Regions from separate parts of the Rhodococcus sp. PAMC28707 genome, predicted to be linked through region 1. Evidence: riboswitches for the same ligand, from Rfam matches in the RefSeq annotation. Region 1 holds a riboswitch; the other holds the start of a gene.
What was found. Region 1 has a riboswitch for cyclic di-AMP ahead of E5720_RS06055 (transglycosylase family protein). Riboswitches for the same ligand answer to the same signal wherever they lie in the genome.
Positions count from the first base shown of each region.

Region 1 (11,926 bases):
GGTACGAGCAGGATTGGCGCGCATACGGTTACGGATTCCCGCCACCTCGCGAGCGTTTGGGCCGTCTCGACGAGAGCGTTCAGATTCTTCGGCAGGCCTGGACCACCGGATCGGTGACACGAACTTCGACAGCAACCTAGAGGCGCTATCGGTTTCACCGAGAAGGAGGTGGCGGATCGGTTGACGCAACTCGAAGATCGGCTCGGACAGTATGTCGGCGCAGAAAAAGCTGCAGCCGCTCTCGAAAATTTCCGCAACGCACCCGCCGTCGGAACCCCCCGCACAGATAATCGAGAACCTGACGGCGCTGAAGTCGAATGGGCTGTCGTACGGTATCTTCTATTTCCCCGAAGCTGCCTCCGATCGCTCCGGGATCGAACTGTTCGAGCGCGAAGTTATCCCGGCACTCGCCTGAGCCCGAACTTACCGAAGGTCCTCGGGCAGGTCGTGTGGATCGACCAACAGCTGCTGATTGTCGGCCGCACGCACCTTCTCGGACAGGCCGATGTTCGCAAGGAGCAGGGACCATTCGGGTTCGGTGATCTCCGCTGTGGCTCGCTCGATGACGGACGCGTCGGTGGTTCCCCAGGCAATGGGCATGGGGGAGACCATCTGCCAGGTGTCACCGGTGGTGTTCGTGGTCCGGTCGGCAAGCACCGCGATCGACGGAACCAGTTCCCCTTCGACCAGTTCATGGCCGGGTAGGGCGCGAATACTCCTGGTCACGAGCACATAGTGCCGTGCCTGGGCGTCGGGCTTCGCGATGTCCAGCAGAGCGAGAATGGTGACCCCCCGCGGACGGGTCTCGGCGATGACAGCCGGAATCAGCTGCCCCTTCGCGTAGAGGTCCTCGACTGCGCCCACCTTGCGAGGTGCCCATACCGTGACCCACAGCGAGGTCGCTGCAGCGATGAGAAACACCGCACCCAGGATGTACGACCACGGATGAGCCATCCAGAAGAACCATGCCGCGACGGCAATCAACACGACGGACGTGACGATCGCAGACACTCTGAGCCTGCGAACATCTGCCATCGTCTCGTTCACCGACGCGGCATGGGCTACATCGACAGGGAACTGGAAACGGCGCACATGCTCATTAGTAGCACGAATGTCAGATGGCAGGACCGAGCAAGTCGTCCGCGTCGGTGATTCGGTACGCATAACCCTGCTCGGCCAGGAATCGTTGCCGGTGTGCTGCATATTCGGCGTCGAGCGTATCCCGTGAAACGACGGAGTAGAAGTGCGCCTGACCGCCATCGTGCTTCGGACGCAGCAGACGTCCGAGTCGCTGTGCTTCCTCCTGACGTGAGCCGAAAGTTCCGGAAACCTGAACTGCCACAGAGGCTTCCGGTAGATCGATGGAGAAGTTCGCGACCTTGCTCACCACGAGGGTCGGGATCTCGCCCTTTCGGAAGGCATCGAACAGCACCTCGCGTTCCTTGTTCTTCGTCGAACCTTGAATCACCGGCGCGTTCAGTGCCTCGCCGAGCTCGTTCAACTGATCCAGGTAGGCGCCGATCACCAGGGTCGGCGCACCTTCGTGCTTGGCGAGGATCGACTTCACGACCGCCACCTTGGTGTGGGCCGTCGAACAGAGTTTGTACCGTTCCTCGGGCTCGGCAACCGCATACGCCATGCGCTCGGCGTCGGTCAGCGTCACCCGGACCTCGATGCACTCGGCGGGTGCGATCCACCCCTGTGCCTCGATGTCCTTCCACGGAGCGTCGTACCTCTTCGGCCCGATGAGCGAGAAGACGTCGCCCTCGCGGCCGTCCTCGCGCACCAGCGTTGCGGTCAACCCGAGGCGGCGACGTGATTGCAGATCTGCCGTCATCCGGAACACCGGCGCGGGTAGCAGGTGGACCTCGTCGTAGATCACCAAACCCCAGTCACGGGAATCGAACAGTTCGAGGTGTTTGTACTCACCCTTGGTGCGACGCGTGATCACCTGGTAGGTGGCGATCGTCACAGGGCGAATCTCCTTGCGCTCGCCGGAGTACTCACCGATCTCTTCCTCGGTGAGCGAAGTACGAGCGATCAGCTCACGCTTCCACTGACGGCCGGCGACGGTATTGGTGACGAGAATGAGCGTCGTCGCCTTGGCTTTGGCCATCGCGGCTGCGCCCACCATCGTCTTACCCGCACCACACGGAAGTACTACGACGCCGGAGCCACCGGCCCAGAACGAATCAGCGGCCATCGCCTGATAATCGCGCAGCGTCCACTTACCGCCCTCGGTGTCGAGTTCTATGGGATGCGCCTCGCCGTCGACATAACCGGCCAAGTCCTCCGCGGGCCAGCCGATCTTCAGCAGCAGCTGTTTGAGGTGGCCACGCTCGCTCGGATGGACGAGAACGGTGTCCTCGTCGACCATTGCACCGAGCATCGGAGCGATCTTCTTGTGCCGCATGACCTCGGTCAACACAGCGCGATCCAGGCTGATCAGTGAAAGCCCGTGGACCGGACTCTTCACCAACTGCAACCGGCCGTAACGCGCCATCGTGTCGACGATGTCGACGAGCAAAGGCTGCGGAACGGCGTAACGCGAGAAGTTGACGAGCGCGTCGACGACCTGTTCGGCATCATGGCCCGCGGCTCGCGCGTTCCACAGAGCAAGCGGAGTGATCCGATACGTGTGAATATGTTCGGGAGCACGTTCGAGTTCGGCGAACGGAGCAATGGCGGCGCGAGCGGCACCTGCGAGCTCGTGATCGACCTCGAGCAACAGGGTTTTGTCGGACTGGACGATCAGGGGGCCGTCGGTCACAGTTCCTCCTAGAGAACTTCGCGTTGCATGGAAGAAAGTGCGCAACTTCTCCATTGTCCTGATACAGCGCCCTCGGCGCCATGTGATGCTCGGCGCTCGGCGCCTAGTCGATCAGTGCGACCGAGGTGATGCGGTGCAAGGTGAACCGGCGGACCTCACCGGTTGCCGACACATATGCGTCGAGCTGGCCGCCGCCGACATTGACAGGATCGACGATGCGTTGCGATGCGACCCCCTGCGCGTCGACATACCCGATCGAGACACTTCGCCGAGCTTTCAGCGCGGTGTGGAGCAACGCCATCGTCGCCGATCCGGTGGCGCGCGTCCCATCGGCAAGGACTGGGCGCCCACCCGCACGAGATGCACGATCGCCGGCGCGTAGTTCCGAGACGAGACGGGTGAGCTGCTCGTCGGTGGCGATGGCAGGCGCCCTGAAAGCAGAGCGAACTCGGTGTAGCGGAATCCGGGCGCCGCGCGAGCGCAGATCGAGAATGATGCCGTTGGCGTCCTCACCTGCAGGTGCAAAACCTGCCGCGTCGAGCGCCCTCATGACTTCGTTGAGCGGCGCCTGGGAGATCGCGACCGTCGGTGCGAGCGCGCGTAGCGCGAGCTGTTCGGCAGCAGCAGAGGTCAGTACCTCGGCAAGCAGGGCCGGATCTTCACATCGCACGAACGACGCAGCGACCCCCGCGCGTAGTCGGCCGTGACGGCGGGCGACGTCGTCGATCAGGTAGGTCAATCCCTGGGGGACCGGCGTACGGGAGTGCGCGGCGAACAATGCGTGCAGCTCGGCCGCACTCATTCCGACGTCGAGCGCCCGGCGAAGGGAGTTCTCGGTGATCCGATAGACCGTCGCAGCACCCGCGGATTCGACATCGGCGACGAGTTCGATCCTATGCTCGAGATCGGGCTCGAGGGGACCGGGCGCGACGAGCGTGAGGTCGGCCTGAATCAGGACGTAATCGATCGGTTCGGGCAGCGCAGCACGCATTGCGGCCTCGGCGTCGCCGCCGTGCAGGAGCGCCTTACCCGGCGTCGACAGCGCTCCGCGGGCGACGATGCCCATAGCCGTCGCCTCGCCGATCATCTTCGATACCGGCCGAAGCGCGTATCGCGACATTGCACGTGGTCGACGCCAGGCGAGGCCGCGCGAGACCTCGCCTTCGGCGATGGCATTGCCCGGGCCCAGTTCGGCAAGGAACTCGAGAATCGTTCGACGGTCGCGAGGAGCAGCAGGGGAGCGCACTTCTTCGGACAACGCGGCAACCGGTTTGTCGTTGGGGTCACGCATCCCGATCAGCCAGGGCGCACGTTGTACATCCAGCCATGCCGCGGCGAGGGTATGCCATCGGGATGCCGGAGTCGCGGTGGTCCACGGTTCGACGGCTGGGGTCGGACCCCAGTAGTCCTCGCCCGAATCGTTGGGTGGCAGCGGATCGGGGGTTCCGCTGGTGATGAGCGATGCAGCTGCCAGCACTTCCAAAAGCAGGCTGACGCGGTGTTCGTCGAGCCCGGTTGCCTTGGTGATGCGCTTGACTTCACGTACGCCCAGGCCACCGGCTTTGAGCGCGGGGGCGGGCGTGATCGACAGTGCTTCGATGATGAGGGCACAATGCCGAATCAGTTCCAGGGCCTCACCCGCTGCGGCAGCATTGACGTCGGTGAGGGGGTATTTGATGCTGGCGCGCTTCGGCGGCGTCAGCGACGTCGGATCGAAAATCGGCTCGCCGCGTAGGGCCTGGCCAACCTGCTGAGGGAGTTCTACAGTCTGTTCGTCGAGCCAGATCAGCAGCCCGGCGCGCAGTAGCTTCTGCACCGGACGATCCTCGGACGTGCCCGGTGCAGCATCCCTGGTACGTCCAGTCGGTGATGAACGAGCCAGTGTCATGAGCAGGGTGCGTTCACCTTCCCCAATTCGAGCGAGCGCGTCGGTGATTCGCTCGGGGGTGAGGTCGTCGGTCGGGTCGAGTAGTCGCCCGATTCGCCACGGGACCGCATCCCGCGCCGCCGGCGGCATCCGAATCGAGCCCGTTCCCCAGATGAGTGCTCGTTCTCGCAGAAATCCGAGGGCTTTGTCGACGGCCTTGGTCGTGGCTCGCTTGCCGACAGCAGCATCGAGTCGCTCGCGGTCGACCGGCATTTCGTGGGCGCCCTCGAGCGCAAGGATCTCCAGAATCGTCAGCGCCAACGTGTCGAGTGCGTCAGCGCAGCGCAGGATCGAGGCACGCTGTTCGGCCCGTCCGGCGAGTACGCCGATGGTCGTCGGTGGTGGCACGGTGAGGTCGGGTCGCAGCGTGAGGATGCTGACGAGCTCGTTATCGGTCCGTGAAGAAAGCCACGCTGCGAGGTCTGGAGGCACTGCAGTATCGGTCATCGACTACCAGATTAGAGACCTGGACTGGCTTTGGGTGCAGCGCAGGTGTCAAAATGGTCCCATGGTGAACAAGTCGAAGAAGCCCTACGTAGATCCAGGCTGGCCGGAAACCGCTCGCGGCGACCATGCGGTCAGTGAATTGGCGTCCTCGCGCTCGGGAAGCTTGTCGCCGTTCGGCGAGGAAACCGAGTTTCCGTTGCCCGTGGACCAACTGCTGTACGCCCATCCAGTGACCGTCATCAACCGTTAATTCCGACCATAGAAAAAGGCCCCCGAGTGATCGGGGGCCTTTTTCTATGGTGTGGGGTTTCTACTGAGGCAGGAATGCCTTGTTTGCCTGGTAGAAATTGACGACCTGTGGGTCGAGCTGGATGCCCTGTGTCGCGTTCTGAATGAACGAAGCGATCGCCGGATCGTTCGTGACGGTCTGAACGGCGCTCGTGATGCCGTCGATTACCTCGGCGCTGCCGTCGATGGTGGGGATGCTCGTGAGGTCGGGGAGCTTGGGTGCCTCGGGAGCGGACTGTGGGGATGCAGGCGCGCTGCGTTCGCTGGGCGAACTGCTCAGGCCAAGGCTCGACGAGCAGGAAGGCCATGCGCCCCAACCCTGCGAGGCGAGAACCTTCTCGGCGACGACAATCTGCTCTTCGCGGCTGGCCTGGTTCGCGGTGGCGGCATACTGCCCGCCGCCATGTGAACTCCAGGTGCTCGGCGAGAACTGCAGGCCACCCTGGAATCCGTTTCCGGTGTTGATGCCCCAGTTACCGCCTGCTTCGCACTGTGCGAGGCGGTCCCAATCGGAATCGGGGGCTGCACTGGCGGTGCCGGTGAAGGCCATGCCTGCTGTGCCCATGATGGCGCCGGTGACGGCGACCTTGGCTACGGTCCGGCCGGTGGTGGTCGGCTTGCGATGACGTCCGCTCATACGAGTTGAAATCCTCTCCACAGGCGCCTGCGAGGTCAGCTGTCGGGTTCGGGCTGAGAGGTAGCCCGGCCCAGCGCTTCCAAGTGGAAGTGCGTGGGCTTCACCCCAAGGAAATTCTCTGCCGAGGTAGTGAATTTCCGGTTATCCGAGAGGACGTGTGGGTCCCCCGTCCTCGTCCCCTGGGTGTTCTTGTGGGGGTCCGTTCCCGCGGGACGAGGTTTGGCGCTGCGGGTCCGGATTCAGCCGAAGTTTCTCAGCCGTGGACGACCGTACTGAAATTCCCGCGGAGTGTCACTATTTGGTAACTCTTGGTTTTTCGAGTTGTCCGGATGTGCGGCCCAGCACAGTTTTCGTCATCGGCCGAATGTGCAGCTAGCGGCGTTGCTGCTCGTTGAACCCCTGCTTGTTGCGCGTCCGTTACCTGGCTGTTATGTGATGGAAGTCACACCCATCCGCGAATGGGGCTGGAGTGTCAGGAGTCGACGATGTCCTTGCCGAGCGGCATGAGTGAGATGGGGACCATTTTGAGGTTCGCGACGGCGAGTGGAATGCCGATGATCGTGATCGCCATCGCAATCGCCGACACCACATGCGCGATGGCGAGCCAGATGCCGGCAACGATGAGCCAGATTACGTTGCCGACGACCGCCGCGACCCCCGATGTCGGTTTGTCGACGATCGTCTTGCCGAACGGCCACAGGGCGTAGACGCCGATGCGGAACGACGCGATACCGAACGGGATCGTGATGATGAGGATGCAGCAGATTATGCCCGCCGCAAAGTAGCCGATAGCCAGCCATAGTCCGCCGAAGATCAACCAGATGATGTTGAGAACGACTCGCATGTGGTGCCCCCCCTGTTTATCTCGCCCGCCGGCCGGACAGCAATGCAAACACTATCGCCAGCACGAAGCCCAGGGGCGAGAAGATCATTGCGGTCAGATAAAGCCACAGTGGGGGGTCGTCGCCGGAAAGCGCAGGCACCGCGAAGATGGCGACTATCGCGATCAACCCGATCGCAAATATCGCCAACGAGATACGAAGAAGGGTCGTGCCGTTTCGGGGTGTTTGATCAGCCACGTCGGTAACGGTAGCCCGACAAACCGGCGTGCTGCCGAGCACTCCTTCGCGCTATGCTGGGTCATTCGCGTCCAACACCGCTGTTGGACGCGAAATTTGTGCAAAACAGGCTATTTACCGAGACAAATGGACGGGTGAGCGCAGTGCCTACCGGCAAGGTGAAGTGGTACGACGTCGACAAGGGATTCGGCTTCCTCTCGCAAGAAGAAGGAGAGGACGTCTACGTCCGCTCGTCGGCGCTGCCAGCGGGTGTCGAGGGCCTCAAAGCAGGTCAGCGCGTCGAGTTCGGTATGGCCGCAGGACGCCGTGGGCCTCAGGCGCTGAGCCTGAAAGTTCTCGAGCCGGCTCCCACCCTGCGTCAGAACACCGCCAACCGTCGTGAGCCCGTCGAGCGTAAGCACACGCCCGACGAGCTGCACGGGATGGTCGAGGACATGATCACGCTTCTCGAGGCAACGATCCAGCCTGAACTGCGTAAGGGTAAGTACCCCGATCGCAAGACCGCTCAGAAGATCTCCGAAGTGGTCAGGGCGGTTGCGCGCGAGCTCGACAGCTAACCGGTCGGTGTCGTCGCGATCGACCAGATCGCGTGGCTGATGATCTCTTCCTGCTGGGTGTCGGTGTCGATGATGCCGGAGGGCAACCTGATTTCGACGCCCAGCAGTGCTCGTCCGTCGGCGTCGACGGGTGGCACGGTCAGACCCAGTTTCTGATCGGGCAGGTACAGCGAGTCTGTTTCGACGACGTCGGCCCCGGCATCGTCGGAATACACAGCTGCGAGAATCCACGGCGCCGAGGTGATCTCGGAGGGCAAAGACAGCTGCAGCGGATAGCCCTCCCGAACCGGCACGCTGGCGCTCGATCCATCGTTCTCACACAGTGGCGCCTCGACGGGGCAGTACAGGTACGGCTCGACGGTGACGGCTTTCCCGTCTGCGAATGCCGTGATGGTCGGTCGGTGCGCTGGAGCGTTGGAGACGAGTTGCGCGAGCACGGCGACGAATGCCACGCCGACGACGATCAGTCCGGCAGCTCCGATCGCCAGTAGCTTCATTGTCTTCGGTGCAAGATTCACTTAACTCACGTTCTCTTGGGGTGAATAGTCGGGACCGCGCTGCTCGGCGTGCTCGGGTCGGTTTCCGCCGAGTCCGGGAAGCAAAGTCTTGCCGCGGTAGGTGAGGATGGTCTGCACCAGGCCGATCGTAAGCAAAATCGAGACGACCGTGAAGCCGAGCCAGTACTCGGTGGGCAACAGCACTCCCAGCGTTCCGCCAAGTACCCAGCACAGCTGGAGGACGGTCTCCGAACGCCCGAATCCGGACGCAATGGATTCGGGTGGGAGATCGGATTGCAGAGATGCATCGAGCGAGACCTTGGCGAGCGCACTCGCACAGGAGGCGACGAGCGCGGCCAATGCGGCGGTCAGCAGGCTGTCGGTGACGGCCGCGACGATAGCAACGACGGTGACAGCGAACGTACATCGGATGATCATGATGGACGGGCGGCCGAGCTTGATCCGAGCGCCCGCGGCGTTGCCGGAGAAATTGCCGATTGCTGCGCATGCACCGACAAGTCCGAGCATCGCGGCCTGCTTGATCGGTTCGTGTTCGGTCTGAGCCTTGGCGACGAAGGCTATGTAGAGCGTCAGAAATCCGGTGAGAATGCGTACGGTTCCGTTGCCCCACAGGCCGACGATGACGGCTTTGCCCAGCGGTTGGCGGCGGTTCTTCGGTGGTGTGGTCCCAGGCTTTGCACGGTGCATCACCTCTGTCTCGGCGTCGTCACCGTGGTATCGCAAGGTGGCTGGAACTTCGCCTTCGGTCACTTCGACCCACGACGGGATCCGCATGCTGAGGTAGGCGCCCAGCACGGTGACGGCAGCTACGAACCACAGTGCGCCCGGCGATCCGGAAAGCCAGGCGATAGCGCCCGCGATGCCGCCGGCGACGATTGTTCCGCCGATCAGGCCGAACACTGTCAGGCGAGAATTGACACGAACGAGGTCGATCTCGGGTGGAAGTACACGCGGCGTCACGGCGCTCTTGAGTACTGCAAAGGATTTACTGAACACCAGCATGCCGAGCGCAGCCGGATAGAGAATCCAGCTGTCGAAGTTGAACACCAGCACAACGGCCAGCACGGTCCGTAGCAGGAACGAACCGGCGAGCGCGAGCCGTCGACCATGCTGCAGCCGATCGAGCATCGGTCCGATCAGCGGCGCTATCAAAGCGAACGGAGCGATGGTGATGACGAGATACAGCGCAACCTTCGTCTTGTCCTCACCGGTCGCGGCGGAGAAGAAGAGTGTGTTGGCCAACGCGACAGCCGTGGCGGCGTCGGAGGCGAAGTTGGCCATCGTCGCGTACGTCAGCGCGGTGAGTCCAGATTTGTCGGCACCGTCTGCTTTCGCGGCTCGATGGAAAGTCGCGATGCCCTTGTTGGTGAGCTCGCGGCTGCGCATCGCAGCGACGCGAGTGACGGTCAACTTGCGGGGCATGGGCGGCGGCTTCGGTCCACGCGGACGATCACCCGGCGGGGTAGTCGACGGGTGAAGAGGAGGCAGCGGAGTTCTGCGGCTGGCGGTGCGTGGAGCCGGCGGATAGTTCTCGAACCCCGGGTGGTCCTCTCCCGGCGGGGTGTCGGAGTTTCGAGGATCTGTCACGTCGTCAATTCTGTCCTAAAACCGGAGGGTGTGAGTACACCGACTCACTCCACGGGTGTGAACTCCACCTCGAACATGCTCGGCCACAGCTTTCCCGTCACCAGAAAGCGGTCGGTGTCGGGTATTTGGGCGATCCCGTTGAGCACGTCTGCGCCGTCGCGTTCGCGCTCGGACATCGAGTTCCACAGCGGTTCGGCATCGATGATCTCCGACACCGTCCCGGTGGCAGGGTCGATCCTCGCAATATCGAACGTGCGCCAGATGTTGGCGTAGACCGATCCGTCTTCGGCGCATTCGAGTTCGTTCAACGATTCGAGCGGCGTTCCGTCGAGCGTTACTTCGACGGTGCCGGTGGCCTCGAACGTGTCCGGATCACGGAAAGTCAGCATCGAGGACCCGTCGCTCATCACCAGGCCGTCCGCTGCCGCGCAAAGACCCCAGCCTTCACCGTCGTAGCCGACCTCGCGCGCGCCGGCCAGAGTGGTCTTGTCTCGGGCGAACGCGATTCCGTTCTGCCAGGTGATCTGCCACACGGTATCGCCGGCGACGGTCAGGCCCTCGCCGAAGTACTGGGCAGACAGATACACACGCCGCAGTTCTTTGCCCGTGTCCAACGACGACACGCGCACGTACGACGAACCCTTGCGGCCGGTGCCCTCGTAGAGCTCGCCGTTGTCGATCTGCAGACCCTGGGTGAATGCGGAACGGTCGTGCTCGAGGGTCCTGACCACGGTGACCGTCGACCTCATTGCCGGAAAATCTGCGCTGACCTCGCGTTCCGTCGAGCACCCGACAAGCAGAATAGGCACCGCGAGGACGCCGAGCACGCGGCGGAGCGAGGCGATCATCTGCACCATCATGGCAGCCCGAACTGGGCACTCCGGAAGTGATGCGGCAAAATGAACCTGTGAGTTTCGCATCTTTCCCAGAGCTCGACCAGATTCGTCCTGTCCTAGCGGAAGCCGCCGAGTTGGCGCGCCGTGCTCTGATCGACCTGGGTGAAGGCGGCGTCGGCGATTATCTCGGTGTCACCGCCGAGGACGACAGTGCGGCGACACATCGCTTCATCGCCGACCTACCCGGCTACCGCGGATGGCAATGGGCCGTGGTCGTCGCAGCCCCCGCCGACGCGGACAGTGCCACCGTCAGCGAACTCGTCCTGCTGCCGGGCCCCGATGCCCTGGTGCCGCCGACCTGGCTGCCGTGGGACGAGCGCATCCGCCCCGGCGATCTGGGGCCGGGTGATCGGCTCCCACCGCGAGCACACGATCCGCGTCTCGTCCCCGGATACGTCGCCACCGGTGACCCCCAGGTCGACGACGTCGCGTACGAGCTCGGCCTGGGCCGTCCGCAGGTCCCCAGCCGTGAAGGGCGTCTCGAAGCGGCCGAGCGCTGGCACGACGGCGAGTTCGGTCCGGACAGTGAGATGGCGAAAGCTGCACCGTCGACATGCGGACTGTGCGGGTTCTACCTCCCGCTCGCTGGATCGTTGTCGGCGGCGTTCGGCGTCTGCGGCAACGAGTATGCGGCCGACGGCCACGTAGTGCACGTCCAGTACGGCTGCGGTGCGCATTCCGATACCGAGCTTCCCACCGGCGCCGGGTCGCCCGCCTACGATCCGTTCGACGATGCGGCCCTCGATGTCACCGCGCAAGCGCCGACTGTCACTGCCCCGGCTTCCGAGACCGAGAACACCTTCGTGTCGGACCATGCGTCCGAGCCACTGCAGGATGCGCAATCGGACAGTTGAGAGATCCGTACGACACCGAGGCGTTGCGCGCCTCGACTTTGTCTGCCTGGACGGATTCGCCTACCCGGTTGCGCGAAGACGCTGCCACCGAAGCGGACCTGGTTCGCGGGGGTTATCGCGACCGTCTGCTGACGGAACTCGCGCAGAATGCTGCCGATGCGGCAGCCCGAGCGGGAGTTGCCGGACAGGTGCGGGTCTGGGTGTCCGGTCGCGACCTGCACGTTGCCAATACCGGTGCACCACTCGATCGCGACGGAGTCCATGCGCTCACGGCCTTGCGGGTGTCGGCGAAGACATCCGGTGTGGGTCGCTTCGGGGTGGGTTTCACGGCGGTCCGCTCGGTCAGCGACGAGATCGAATTTCGTT
Region 1 covers NZ_CP039253.1:1,332,601-1,344,526, reverse strand. Annotated here, with positions in the region: gene E5720_RS21945 (LLM class flavin-dependent oxidoreductase) at 1-140, shown strand, start outside; gene E5720_RS21940 (hypothetical protein) at 212-415, shown strand; gene E5720_RS06075 (DUF3239 domain-containing protein) at 424-1,092, opposite strand; gene E5720_RS06070 (DNA repair helicase XPB) at 1,115-2,770, opposite strand; gene E5720_RS06065 (helicase-associated domain-containing protein) at 2,874-5,144, opposite strand; gene E5720_RS06060 (hypothetical protein) at 5,206-5,394, shown strand; gene E5720_RS06055 (transglycosylase family protein) at 5,455-6,069, opposite strand; cyclic di-AMP (ydaO/yuaA leader) riboswitch at 6,078-6,304, opposite strand; gene E5720_RS06050 (YccF domain-containing protein) at 6,542-6,913, opposite strand; gene E5720_RS06045 (hypothetical protein) at 6,930-7,148, opposite strand; gene E5720_RS06040 (cold-shock protein) at 7,292-7,705, shown strand; gene E5720_RS06035 (DUF2771 domain-containing protein) at 7,702-8,223, opposite strand; gene E5720_RS06030 (MFS transporter) at 8,224-9,810, opposite strand; gene E5720_RS06025 (glutaminyl-peptide cyclotransferase) at 9,855-10,658, opposite strand; gene E5720_RS06020 (DUF3027 domain-containing protein) at 10,700-11,560, shown strand; gene E5720_RS06015 (ATP-binding protein) at 11,557-11,926, shown strand, end outside.

Region 2 (11,926 bases), 1.8 Mb from region 1:
TGTCCGGTGCACCAGCCTGATCCGTCGGGTGATCCTGACCATGCCCGTCGGTGTCGGTGTCAGCTCCTGGGTCCTGGGTTGTCGCTGTCGAGGCGTGCGTCGCTTGCGACGCCGGACCATCCATGTGCTCGGCAACCAATTGCCGGATCATTGCGATGACGGTGGCACCCTCGGTCGCGAGCAGTGTGAGTAGATCGTGCTGCTCGCCCCTGATCAACGCAGACAGTGCACACACCGGGCACCAACTGCATCCCTGACGTGGGCGCTCCTGTTGATCGGTGACAGCTTGGCGAAGCATCGGCTCGACGCGTGTGAGCACAGTTTCTGCCAACGCCCACAGCTCGGCTGCGACGTCGGAATGCTCGGTGGTCATCTACAGCGTCACCTTTCAGGCCGGCCACAGGGCCGGATCGGGCCGGAAACGGACCACGAGATTACCGGATTCGAACTCGGCACCGAGAACTACACAACGACGCAGAACCGAAGCCAGGCGAACCCGCTTGCGGGTTCCGTCGGCACCGATGATCACGTCGTCCTCCACTCGCCCGAGACTGACCGTCGACGGGTCCACTACCGGTAGACGCAGCGTCATAGTGTACACCGATTCCAACCCCGATCCCGACTCGTGCGCCACCACTGGTTTATCGAACTGGCGTGCGACACCCGCCCCACCCGGTCGGCTGGACCCCGCCCGGTTCGACACCGTGACGACACCCACCCGAGTTTCCAGCGCGCCGAGAGATACCAACCCTACCGGTTCGTCTGCACTTTGTTCCACGACCAGCAACGAACAATCCTGCGCAAGCTGCTCGACGTCGGCAAGGCAGGCCTGCTGGGCTGCACGCCAACTTTCGAACCAGAATACCGCCGGGTGCACACCTACAAGCCCCATCGACGACGAATTCAGCTCGGGCAGAACCTTGTTGACGATCACCTCGGCGACCGGCAACCCCATCAATGCAGCCGCGGACATGGTCCGACGGGCCTCCGCGACCCCGACCGAATCCGGCGTCAGAACGATTGTCGCCGTCGTTCGCCGGTGATCGAACAACAGCTCACGAACTGCGTCGGCGTCTGCGAGGACGCGTTCCATCACCGCGACCAGAACAGTCAGACGTGGGTCCGTTCCGGTCCCCGCGACGACCCGATCGTGTTGGGGCCAGAGGCGTTCCAGATAGCCACACAGTAGATCCGGAAGTGCCAGGGTACGCAATGCATCAGCGGTTGCCGGAAGGTCGACGAATACTGTGTCCCAGGTTCTTTCGTCCACCAGTTCGACCAACCGATGTAACCCTAGGAGGTCCTGGGCTCCGGGCGCGCCGACAATCTCTTCAGGGTCGATACCGCCGAAGCGGACGCCGTGTTCGTGACCCGTCCCTGCCAGCGACGCAATGGCAGAGACAGATCGGTAACTCGCCTCCAGTAGCGCCAGAGTATTCAACTCGAGAACATCGAGTCCCTCGGCCACAGATCGGGGCCTGTTGACGACCGGTGACGTCGAACCATCCAAAGCTGGGCGTCCGAGAACATCGAGCAGCGAATGTGCCTGATCGAAGGACACCACCAGCACTCGACGCCCCGACCTGGCGTCCTCGATCGCTGTTTTGGCGGCAAGCGTCGTCTTGCCTGCTCCGCCCTTGCCGACGAACAGTCGGACTTCGGTGCGGGCGTCGGCGCGAGCCTCGCTCAGCCTTCGACTCGCTTCTTCAGCTCTTTGAGCGCGGTATCGGTGATGACCTTCTCCGCTTTGCGCTTGAACAACCCGATCATCGGAATGTTCAGATCTACCGTCAACTCGTAGACGACATCGGTCCGTCCGTCGCCGGCGTCCTTCAACGTGTACGACCCCGACTGCGACTTCTGCATTTCACCCGATACGAGCTCCCACGCCACGGCCATTCCATCCGGCGCCCAGTCGTAGCGAAGTTCGTAGGTGTCCTTGACCATTCCGGCGTCCAGGACGAACTTCACGCGGTCCGCTCGACCGTTCGAGCCGGTAGCGAGCACCTCCACGGACTTCGCTGCCGAGACCCAGGACGGATACGCGTCGAAGTCTGCGATCACGTCCATTACCTGTGCGGACGGAGCGTCGACGGTGATCGACCTCTGAGTTTTCTCGGCCATGCTGTTGGTCCGCTTCCTTTCTCATTTGTTGTCGATGGGCTTCGCTCGCCGGGTATCGGCGCGTGCCGTCGACACCTCTCATCACACACGATCGCCTACGGTCCGCACAACGGGGACCGTAAGCGAGAGCGCCTCCGCCTCTAGGTTCGCGCGTGATCCGGACGCTCGCCCGCAGCGCGGCCTGCCTCCAATTCACGCTTGAGCGCGAATGCCATCGACTTTCCCGCAATCCTGCGCCTGCGGTTTTCGCCGACAAGGTCGAGTCCCTCTCGCCCAGCAGGTGGTTCCGCATGCAAAAAATAATGGACGATAACGCCGTCGAGGACCGGGATTTCCTCTAGCCACACTTCCATCGTCCCAGTCAGCGCTCCGTCGATCGTCCAACGGATGCCTTTGTCGGCACGATCTTCGGACACCTCGATCCGCAGGTCAGGCCACCACGACCGCCAACGATCTCTCGGCGCCATCGCCTCGGAGACGCACGCGCCCGGAACAGCAATGAAGGTTTGATCCGCTACTTGGATACTGCTCATCGAAAGAGCTTCACATATATCTTTCGCGGCGCCGCACCTGAGGCGGTCGAACTGCTCCAGAAAGCCGGACTACAGTACAAACAATCCGAGCTACTCGTGAGTAGAGCTAACCGATCCGTTGTTGGAGGTACCCCCGTGCGTGAGTTCACTGTGCCCGCCCGATTCGAAATCGAGGACGGGGAATCGGCAGTCGATTCCGTTTTCACCCGCCGGGCTACGGCACCCGAGTCGGTGGCGTTTCTTCGCCAAGAGAACGGCAGTTGGACCGACGTCACTGCCGAGCAGTTCGCGACTCAGGTCGTATCGGTTGCCAAAGGCCTGATTGCCTCAGGAGTCGAGCAGGGTGATCGCGTTGCACTGATGTCCTCGACGCGCTACGAATGGTCGGTGCTCGACTACGCGATCTGGGCGGCAGGCTGCGTTACGGTTCCGATTTACGAGACATCATCTGCCAATCAGGTCGAGTGGATCCTGTCCGACGCCGAGCCGGTTCTGCTCGTGCTGGAAAACAAGCAGCATCGCGACGAAGCCGCCGATGTCGTCGCAGCCTCGAAGACGGTACGTAGGACGTTCCAGGTGGACGGCGCAACTGCCGATACCGGCGCGATCCACGAATTGATCGAACTCGGTGCGGCCACTGCCGACGGCGTGGTCGAAGCACGTGTCGCCGCCCTACGTTCGTCCGATCCGGCGACCCTCATCTACACCTCGGGTACTACCGGCCGTCCCAAGGGCGTGCAGCTCACCCATGCCAATCTCCTCGCGGAGTCCAAGGGAATCCGCGAGACGACGCTCAAGACACTGCTGAGAGGTGGCACGCGGACCCTGATGTTCCTGCCGCTCGCGCACGTGTTGGCCCGCGCCGTCACGATTGCAGCCTTCGATGCGGGGACGACAGTCGGCCACACGAATGACATCCCCAACCTCGTCGCCACGTTCGGGTCGTTCAAGCCGGATTTCATCTTGTCGGTGCCCCGCGTATTCGAGAAAGTATTCAACACTGCCCGACAGAAGGCACATGCCGACGGCAAGGGAAAGATTTTCGACACGGCCGCCGACACAGCTGTCGCGTGGAGCCAGTCGAAGGACGAAGGCTCGACCGGAGTCGTACTTCGAGTCAAGCATGCAGTGTTCGACAAGCTCGTGTACTCGAAACTCCGTGCTGCTCTAGGTGGTAACTGCAAGCTGGCGATCTCCGGCGGCGCGCCGCTCGGCGCACGACTCGGCCACTTCTATCGCGGAATCGGGGTACCGATCTACGAGGGCTACGGCCTGACCGAGACCAGCGCAGCGTTTGCGGTGAATACCATCGGCTATCAACATGTCGGCAGTGTCGGTCGACCTCTCCCCGGCAATACCGTCCGTATCGCCCCCGACGGTGAAATTCAGCTGCGCGGCCCTGTTGTGTTCGCCGGCTACTGGCGTAACGAAGAAGCGACTGCCGAGTCCCTGGATGACGGGTGGTTCCGTACCGGCGATCTCGGATCGCTCGACGCCGACGGGTACATCACGATCACCGGCCGCAAGAAAGAATTGATCGTCACCGCCGGCGGAAAGAACGTCTCGCCCGCAGGTCTGGAAGATCAGCTGCGCGCACATGCCCTGATCAGTCAAGCGATCGTCGTCGGCGATCAGAAGCCGTTCATCGGCGCATTGGTGACGCTCGATGCCGAAGCCCTGATCGGCTGGAAGGCGCGCAACTCCAAACCCGCAGATTCGTCTGCAGCAGACCTGGCCACCGATCCGGACCTGATCGCAGAGATCGATGCGGCGATCGATGAGGCAAACAAGTCCGTCTCACACGCCGAAGGGATCAAGAAGTACCGGATCCTGCCGAACGACTTCACCGAGGAGGCGGGCGAGGTGACACCGACGATGAAGCTCAAACGCAATGTGATCACCAAGACCTACGCGGACGACGTCGAAGCGATCTACTCCAAGTAGTCACCGGTCTGTTCCCTTGTGCCGACCACACGCACAAGGGAACAGGGCGCGGATCAGAGCAGGCTGCGCAGCTTCTGCGCGAGAGTATCCCAGCGCCAGCTCTTTTCGACCCACTCACGTCCAGCCGCGCCCATCGATGCGGCGAGCGTCGCATCGGACAGAATTCGGACGATCGCCTCGGTGATCTGCTCGACCGAACGACCATCGACTACAAGTCCGGTTTCGTTCTGCCGCACCGTTTCCGGTGCGCCACCGGACATGCCGGCGACGACCGGCACGCCGCACGCCGACGCTTCCAGGTAGACGATCCCCAGACCCTCGACGTCGAGCCCCCAGCCGCGAGTTCTGCTCGGCATCGCGAAGACGTCCGCGATCGTGTGATGCGCGGCCAGCTCTGCCGAACGGACTGTGCCAGTGAAGATCACGTGATCTTCCACGCCGCAGCTGCGGACCAGCGCGCGTAAGGTGCCCTCGTACGGCCCGCCACCGACGATAACCAGAACCGCACCGTCGATCGCCTCTCTGATCCCCTGCATCGACCGGATGAGAAAATCCTGTCCCTTGCGCGGTACCAAGCGCGACAGACACAGTATCGTCGGTCGATCCCCCAACCCGTAGCGGGCCCGAAGTTCCGCTCGCGCGCCGGAATCCGGCTTGAACTTATCGGTGTCGACACCCGGCGGCACATGCTCGAGCGCGGCCTGTGGACCGAAGGCCGACGCGAACCGTCCTCGCGTGTACTTGCTTACGTACGTCACTGTGTCGACGGAGTTGCCGATCGCTCGCAGCGTTCCGCGACCACCTGGAATCATCGACCATCCCACTTCGTGTCCATGGGTGCTGGCGATGATCGTCTCTGCCCCTGCGCGTCTGACCACTGGAGCCATCACCGCGAGCGGCGCTGCCGCACCGAACCACACACTGTCGCAATCGTGCGACTTCACAAGCTGCGCAGCTCTTCGTGCCACCAGCGGCGTCGGTAGCATCAGCGTCGTGGGGTGCCGGACCACTTCGTACGGTTGGCATGCATCGAACGCGAGATGACTATCGCCCCGCCACCGGGGGGCGTACACCACCAGCTCTTCGGGTGGGAATCTATCCGCGATGCTCTGGAGATAGGACTGGATACCTCCGGGACGCGGGGGAAAGTCATTCGTTACCAAGAGCGTCCGACCCATTGCACCACCGTAGGTCAGCTCGCATTATGCGCAACCCAAGCCCCCCAGTCCGCGATGAATGTGTCGGTTCCAGGCCCGACAGTCGCTTCGAGACCCGCGTTGATCTCGGTGTCTGTTTGCGGACCGGTTGCCAACTGCGCGTAGAGATCTCGCAGCACCGGCTCACCGTATCGCTCAGCGACGAACGCTGCCAGGGACCATGCGGATTCGTACGCGAGGGTGGAACGGAGCCCACCCGCCGAAAAATCGGAGTCTGCCGGGAGAACCGTCGGCGGTCCGCCCACCCCGACTGCACGACTCAGGGTCGGAGCCAGCGTGGCGAAGTCGACACCCGATCCGCGGTACCCCGAATAATCAGCGAACCCCTCGAGCATCCATGTCGGCGATCCGTCGATTGTGTTCGCGCGAGCGGCAATGTGCGTGAGTTCGTGACGCAGGACCGAGCGAGTAGTGAACTCGGTCAATCGCTCGGCAGCGGAGGGAGAGAAGACGACACGCTGCCCAGTCACCGGATTCCCGGGTACAACGACATCAGAGACGGACACAGCCGCCACATCCGGGCCTGCAACTCCCCCTGCCGACGCGAGGAACTCATCTGTAGAACTCGTCGTCACTATCAGCGTCTTTCGCGGCCAGTCGTCACCCACGAAGTCCGCAACTGCCTCGACCGCGGCCGGCAACTCGGTGGCAAGCCGAGAGGTGAGCAGGTTCTGCTCTTGTTTGCCCAGCACCATCGATGTTCCCCCGGCCGTCGTGATCGGCGTGGCCGTTACCGGCCCGAAGTCCCACGGTCCCCGCCAGGTATGTCGGTCGATACCTGGTACGTCTGTGTCGGACACCAGTCGCCATCTATCGTCGCGCTCGGCCACGAGCAACGAGATCGGTCTGCGGGTCGGTAGGTCATCCGGCCCGTCGATGCCATACCGAAGAACCACCGGCGGCGCCCACACGTCGGCGGCCCCCACACGCTCGGCAATTTCGGAAGGGACGGGTGTTTCCGGCTCGTCCACGATTTCGTAGCCCCACTCGGACCGCGGCACATCCGAGAGGTTCGATGCGGTGCGGATCAGCGATTGCAGGAACTCAGGCGACGCTGCCGGATCGACCAGAGCTTGCAGTTCAGCATCGTCGTTGGAGGAAACCGCATCCGCCCAATCCACCAGAAGCTGTTCGACGCCCGCCCTGCGCTGTTCCTCGTAAGGATTCGAGGGCATAGGCATAGGCATCGTCGACTCGGCCAGCGGGCCGGAGGCTGTACATCCCGAAACCCATACAAGAGCGCCGACGAGGACTGCCGCCGATAAAGATCGGCGGACAGTCATCGAGTGAACCAAGCTGGAGCTGTCAGTACCGGCGCGCACCGTAGAACGGGAACGACGCCATCGACTGAACCTTCACCGGCACCCCGAACGTCGAGGCATGCAGCACGTTGCCGTTACCGGCGTACAGGCCGACATGCGAGGCATCCGGATAGAAGAGAACGACGTCGCCTGGCTGGAGGCTCTTCTGATCGACTGGGGTTCCGCCGGCAGCTTGCGCCTGGCTGGACCGCGGGAGCGTCTTGCCGACCTGCTTGTAGGCCCACACGACCAGCCCTGAGCAGTCGAAGCCATCGGGTCCGGTAGCGCCCCACACATACGGTTTACCTATCTGCGTCAGACCTGCCTGCAGAGCGCCGGACCCCGATCCCGGAACCAATCCCGCGATGATCTTCGACAGGTCGAATCCTGGAGGTAGCGGACTGCCCGCGTAGTCACTCCGTTCGGCGCCGGACAGCGCGCTGAACGCCGCCATTACTTCTGCCGTTTGCCCTTGAAGTTCGCTCTGCTTGGCCTGCAGATCGTCGCTGACCATTTTGGCTTGATCTGCAGCCGCGCGCGCCGCGTCTGCAGCGCTACGGGAGGCTTCCTCGGCCGCAGCGGCATCGGTCGTCGCTTGCTTGAACTGCCCGACCTGCCTGGAAGTCTCCGCGGAAATGATGTCGAGGGCCGACATCTGGTCCAACAGTTGTTGGGGTGAATCGCTGACCATCACGGCGAACAGCCTGTTCGTTCGACCACCCTGATAGTTGACGTTGGCCACTTTGTCCACAGCGGGCTTCAGCTCGGCCAACGCCGCCTCGGCGACCGCGAGCGCGCTCTGATGAGTCTCGACGGCGGACTCTGCTTCGCGCTGCACTGCAGTCTTGGCATCGAGATCTATTTGCGCGTTGTGCAACGCCTCCGTCGTTTGCTCGGACTCACGAGCAAGGTCCGACAACCGCGTCTGCGCATCGGATGCACTGTCTATTCCCGGCTGCGCCTGGGCTGTTGCGGCCGGTGCGACGAGTAGACACAGCGCACAGGCTGCAGCGGCGAGGACGCTGCGTTTGGATCGAGCAACATTCTTGACTGTCGGTGTCGCCACAGAAGGTGACTCTCCGTTCTTGCAGGTGTGTCGATGAAGCAATGGCGCAGTGCAGATTTGCTGCGACGTTCGCTCATCAGTGCACAAACGACTGAAGTGCGCATGATTGGCTGAAAACAAACTCTACCCATCAGTTTCGTTACGTGGGCGAGAATGAAGTCGGATACAGCGGAACTTTTCGAACATTCGGACTTTTACACCGTCAGGACTCGGCAAGATTACGGAATCGTCACGCCAGTGTCCAACCAAGACCGGATCCAGGGGCGGACAAGCACGCCTCGGCCCGGCGAAACGACGAAACAGCACCAGGTCCGCGGCCGGCAAGACCGGGTCCTGATGCTGTTTGCGTACCGATCACACGACTCAGTATCGACGAGCTCCGTCGAACGGCATCGACGACACCGGTGCAACCTTGACGGGAACACCCGAGGTGGATGCGTGGATTACGTTGCCGCCGCCTGCGTAGATACCCGAATGCGATCCACCGTAGAAGGAGACGACATCTCCCGGCTGAAGATCGGACTGGGATACCGGAACACCAGCGGACGCCTGGTCGTAGCTCGTACGGGGCAAGCTGACGCCGGCCTGCTTGTATGCCCACTGAACCAGACCGGAGCAATCGAACGAGTCAGGACCGGATGCACCGTAAACGTACGGGGACCCGACCTTGGACTCTGCGGCCTGCACTGCTTTCGCAGCCGGAGTGACCTGCGGAGCGATGGGTGCCGGCGCGCCGGGGAGTCCAGGGACAGCCGGCAACGGGGGCAAGCCCGGGATCTCAGGTATTTCGAACGTACCGACACCCGGGATCGTGATGGGGGCCGCCATTGCGGGGGCAGCGGGCAAAATGACCGCGCCGGCAGTGATCGCACCGGCTACGAGTATTCGACGCAATTGGCGGGTTGAAGTATGTGACGCCACGAGAGGTTGTGCTCCGTTTCTTCCACTCATCCGCCGACCGAGTTAGCTGACGGGTTCGGGCTGGGAAGATCAGCCCTACCCACCGTTCGCAAAATGCGATCCGGCGGGATTCACCCCAGTAGAAATCGGGTTCCCGGTACGGCCACTCTGACGAGTACCCGATTAGGCGGTGACTTGCGACGCCACTCCTGTCTGGACTGGCGAGACTCCGCAAGGTCTCAGGAAGGTTACGAAATGGCATCCCCCCGTGTCGACCCCGACGCGCCGAAGAGGCTCGAAAATCTGAAAACCGGACTACATCGCACGTCGATCCGGGCTTGAATCACAGGACGGTAACGAAGCACCCCGGTGGGCGTCGTCGTTCTCCACGACCAAACGCAAATATGGGACGAGCCCGACCTCCGCCAGGACCCCGACAGCACCTAGTTCCGCCTGGTCGATGTCTATTTTCGACGTTGCAGACCAGACATCTACACCCGCCGAACCTGCCACTCCCGGAGCTCCGAGAAGGACGGTTACGACGCAGTCTCCGCACGCGATGTCTCGAACCCTGCAGTCACTACAATCCACCATCATGTGATCCTCGTCTCTTTTGTGTTTCAGCCCGAACTTCCGACTTGTTTCGGGCGAACTTATCGGCGAGGTACGACACGCCTTCCACGAAAACGACAACGCAGGATTCTGTCGGTACCGCCATCTACCGTCCTGTCCTGTGACCCTTCCGATCCAGCTGACTTTCGATGAACTGGACACCCCGCTACATCAGACGACTTTCGTGGTCGTCGATTTGGAGACGACGGGCGGCAGCGCCGATACCGAAGCGATCACCGAGATCGGGGCGGTCAAGGTCCGTGGAGGTGAGGTGATCGGAGAGTTCGCCACACTCGTCGATCCAGGCCGATCGATTCCGCCTTTCATCGTCGAGCTGACCGGAATCACCTCCGCGATGCTGATCGACGCACCGCGCATCGAGCGTGTACTTCCCGGCTTCCTGGAATTCGCACGGGGCGCAGTCCTCGTCGCCCACAATGCGGGGTTCGACACCGGTTTTCTCCGAGCCGCTGCCAGCCGACTGGATATCGCCTGGCCCAAGTTCCAAGTTTTGTGCACCGTCAAACTGGCGCGTCGTGTACTCACCCGCGACGAGGCCCCATCAGTGAAATTGTCGGCACTCGCATCGTTGTTCGACGTCAGCACGACACCGACTCACCGCGCCTTGGACGACGCTCGCGCGACGGTAGACGTATTGCACGCGCTGATCGAGCGTGTCGGAAATCAGGGTGTGCACAGCTACGCCGAACTCGTCGACTATCTCCCAAATGTCTCAGCCGGACAGCGTGCGAAGCGATCCCTCGCCGCCCACCTCCCCCGGACCCCGGGGGTATACCTGTTCACGGGGCCGGGCAAGGAGGTCTTGTACGTCGGTACCTCGACCAATCTGCAACGTCGAGTCCGGAACTACTTCACCGGTTCGGAAACTCGCGGCCGGATGAAGGAGATGGTCGGCCTTGCTGTCGATGTCGACTATGTCGAGTGTGCTCACGGTCTCGAAGCAGGTGTACGTGAACTCCGGTTGTTGAGCGCGCACATCCCGCCGTACAACCGCCGATCGAAGTTCCCCAAAAAGGGATGGTGGATCACCACGACGGTCGAAGCGTTTCCACGGCTTTCCGTCGTCAGAACACCGACGACCAGCTCACTCGGGCCCTTCACAGCGCGAAGTGATGCCGCGGACGCCGCGGCGCTCATCTCCGAATTCGGTTCGATCCGCACCTGCTCCAATCGCATCCCACGCACCGGCACACACGGACAGAATTGCCCACCGACCGCGGTGGGCGGTTGCGCGGCAGCGACGGCAGGTGTGCTCTCGCCCGACGACTACTCGGTGTATCCCGCGCGATTCCACGCTTTGATCGACGGCGTCGACAACTCCATGTTGGACGCGGCGCGAGTACGGGTCACACAACTCGCCGACACCGAGCTTTTCGAATCGGCAGCCCGTCTGCGTGATCGACTCACCGTTCTCGCCGACATGATCCGAAGAATGCACCGTCTCGCCGCGGTCGCAGCCATCACCGAACTCGTAGCCGCCAGGAAAACTGCGGAAGGAGGATGGGAACTCGCAGTGATTCGCAACGGGCGGCTGGCGGGCGCGGCTACCACCGCGCGTCGCGTACACCCGATGCCGGCCGTGGAGGCCATCACCGCCGCCGCCGAGACCGTCACCCCGGACGCCACTCCGCTGCGCGGCGCATCGCCCGAGGAGGTGGGCCTCATTGCCCGGTGGCTGGACTCCGACGGCGTCCGCATAGTGCGGACCACCGACGGGTACGCCGAGCCGGTATACGGCGCTGGGGCGTGGAAAGAATGGTGCAGTATTTCTCGCGCAGCATCCCGCCACGAGTACAGCGCGTCGCCGTACCCCGACCGGTACGCCCTCTAAGCTCCGGGGAGTCGCAACGTACGCGTGTTCGCGCATCGAATGAGGGAGACCCATGATCCACGCCATTGTCATGATCGACGCCGAGGCAAGTGCCATCCCCGAGACCGCGCAAGCAGTGGCGGACGTCGACGGTGTGTCCGAGGTCTATTCGTGTGCGGGAGATGTCGACCTGATCGCCATCGTCAAGGTTCGCGATCATCAGCAGATCGCCGAGGTTGTGACGCAACGGATCAACAAGGTGGCCGGCGTCCTCAATACTGCGACGCACATCGCGTTTCAGTCGTATTCGAGCGCCGATATCGACGCGGGGTTTTCGATCGGCGAGTGAGGCACATCCGCGCCGAAGCCGGTCGGATCAATCCAGCTCGTTCGACCGG
Region 2 covers NZ_CP039253.1:4,286,652-4,298,577, reverse strand. Annotated here, with positions in the region: gene E5720_RS19585 (hypothetical protein) at 1-373, opposite strand, end outside; gene E5720_RS19580 (ArsA family ATPase) at 389-1,597, opposite strand; gene E5720_RS19575 (SRPBCC family protein) at 1,687-2,124, opposite strand; gene E5720_RS19570 (polyketide cyclase / dehydrase and lipid transport) at 2,265-2,657, opposite strand; gene E5720_RS19565 (long-chain fatty acid--CoA ligase) at 2,793-4,601, shown strand; gene E5720_RS19560 (glycosyltransferase family 4 protein) at 4,655-5,779, opposite strand; gene E5720_RS19555 (hypothetical protein) at 5,794-7,101, opposite strand; gene E5720_RS19550 (C40 family peptidase) at 7,124-8,185, opposite strand; gene E5720_RS19545 (C40 family peptidase) at 8,549-9,136, opposite strand; cyclic di-AMP (ydaO/yuaA leader) riboswitch at 9,125-9,285, opposite strand; gene E5720_RS19535 (DEDD exonuclease domain-containing protein) at 9,819-11,549, shown strand; gene E5720_RS19530 (Lrp/AsnC ligand binding domain-containing protein) at 11,602-11,877, shown strand; gene trpD (anthranilate phosphoribosyltransferase) at 11,905-11,926, opposite strand, start outside.
Region 2: it holds a riboswitch for cyclic di-AMP, as region 1 does, so the genes downstream of both, E5720_RS19545 (C40 family peptidase) here and E5720_RS06055 (transglycosylase family protein) in region 1, are expected to answer to the same signal.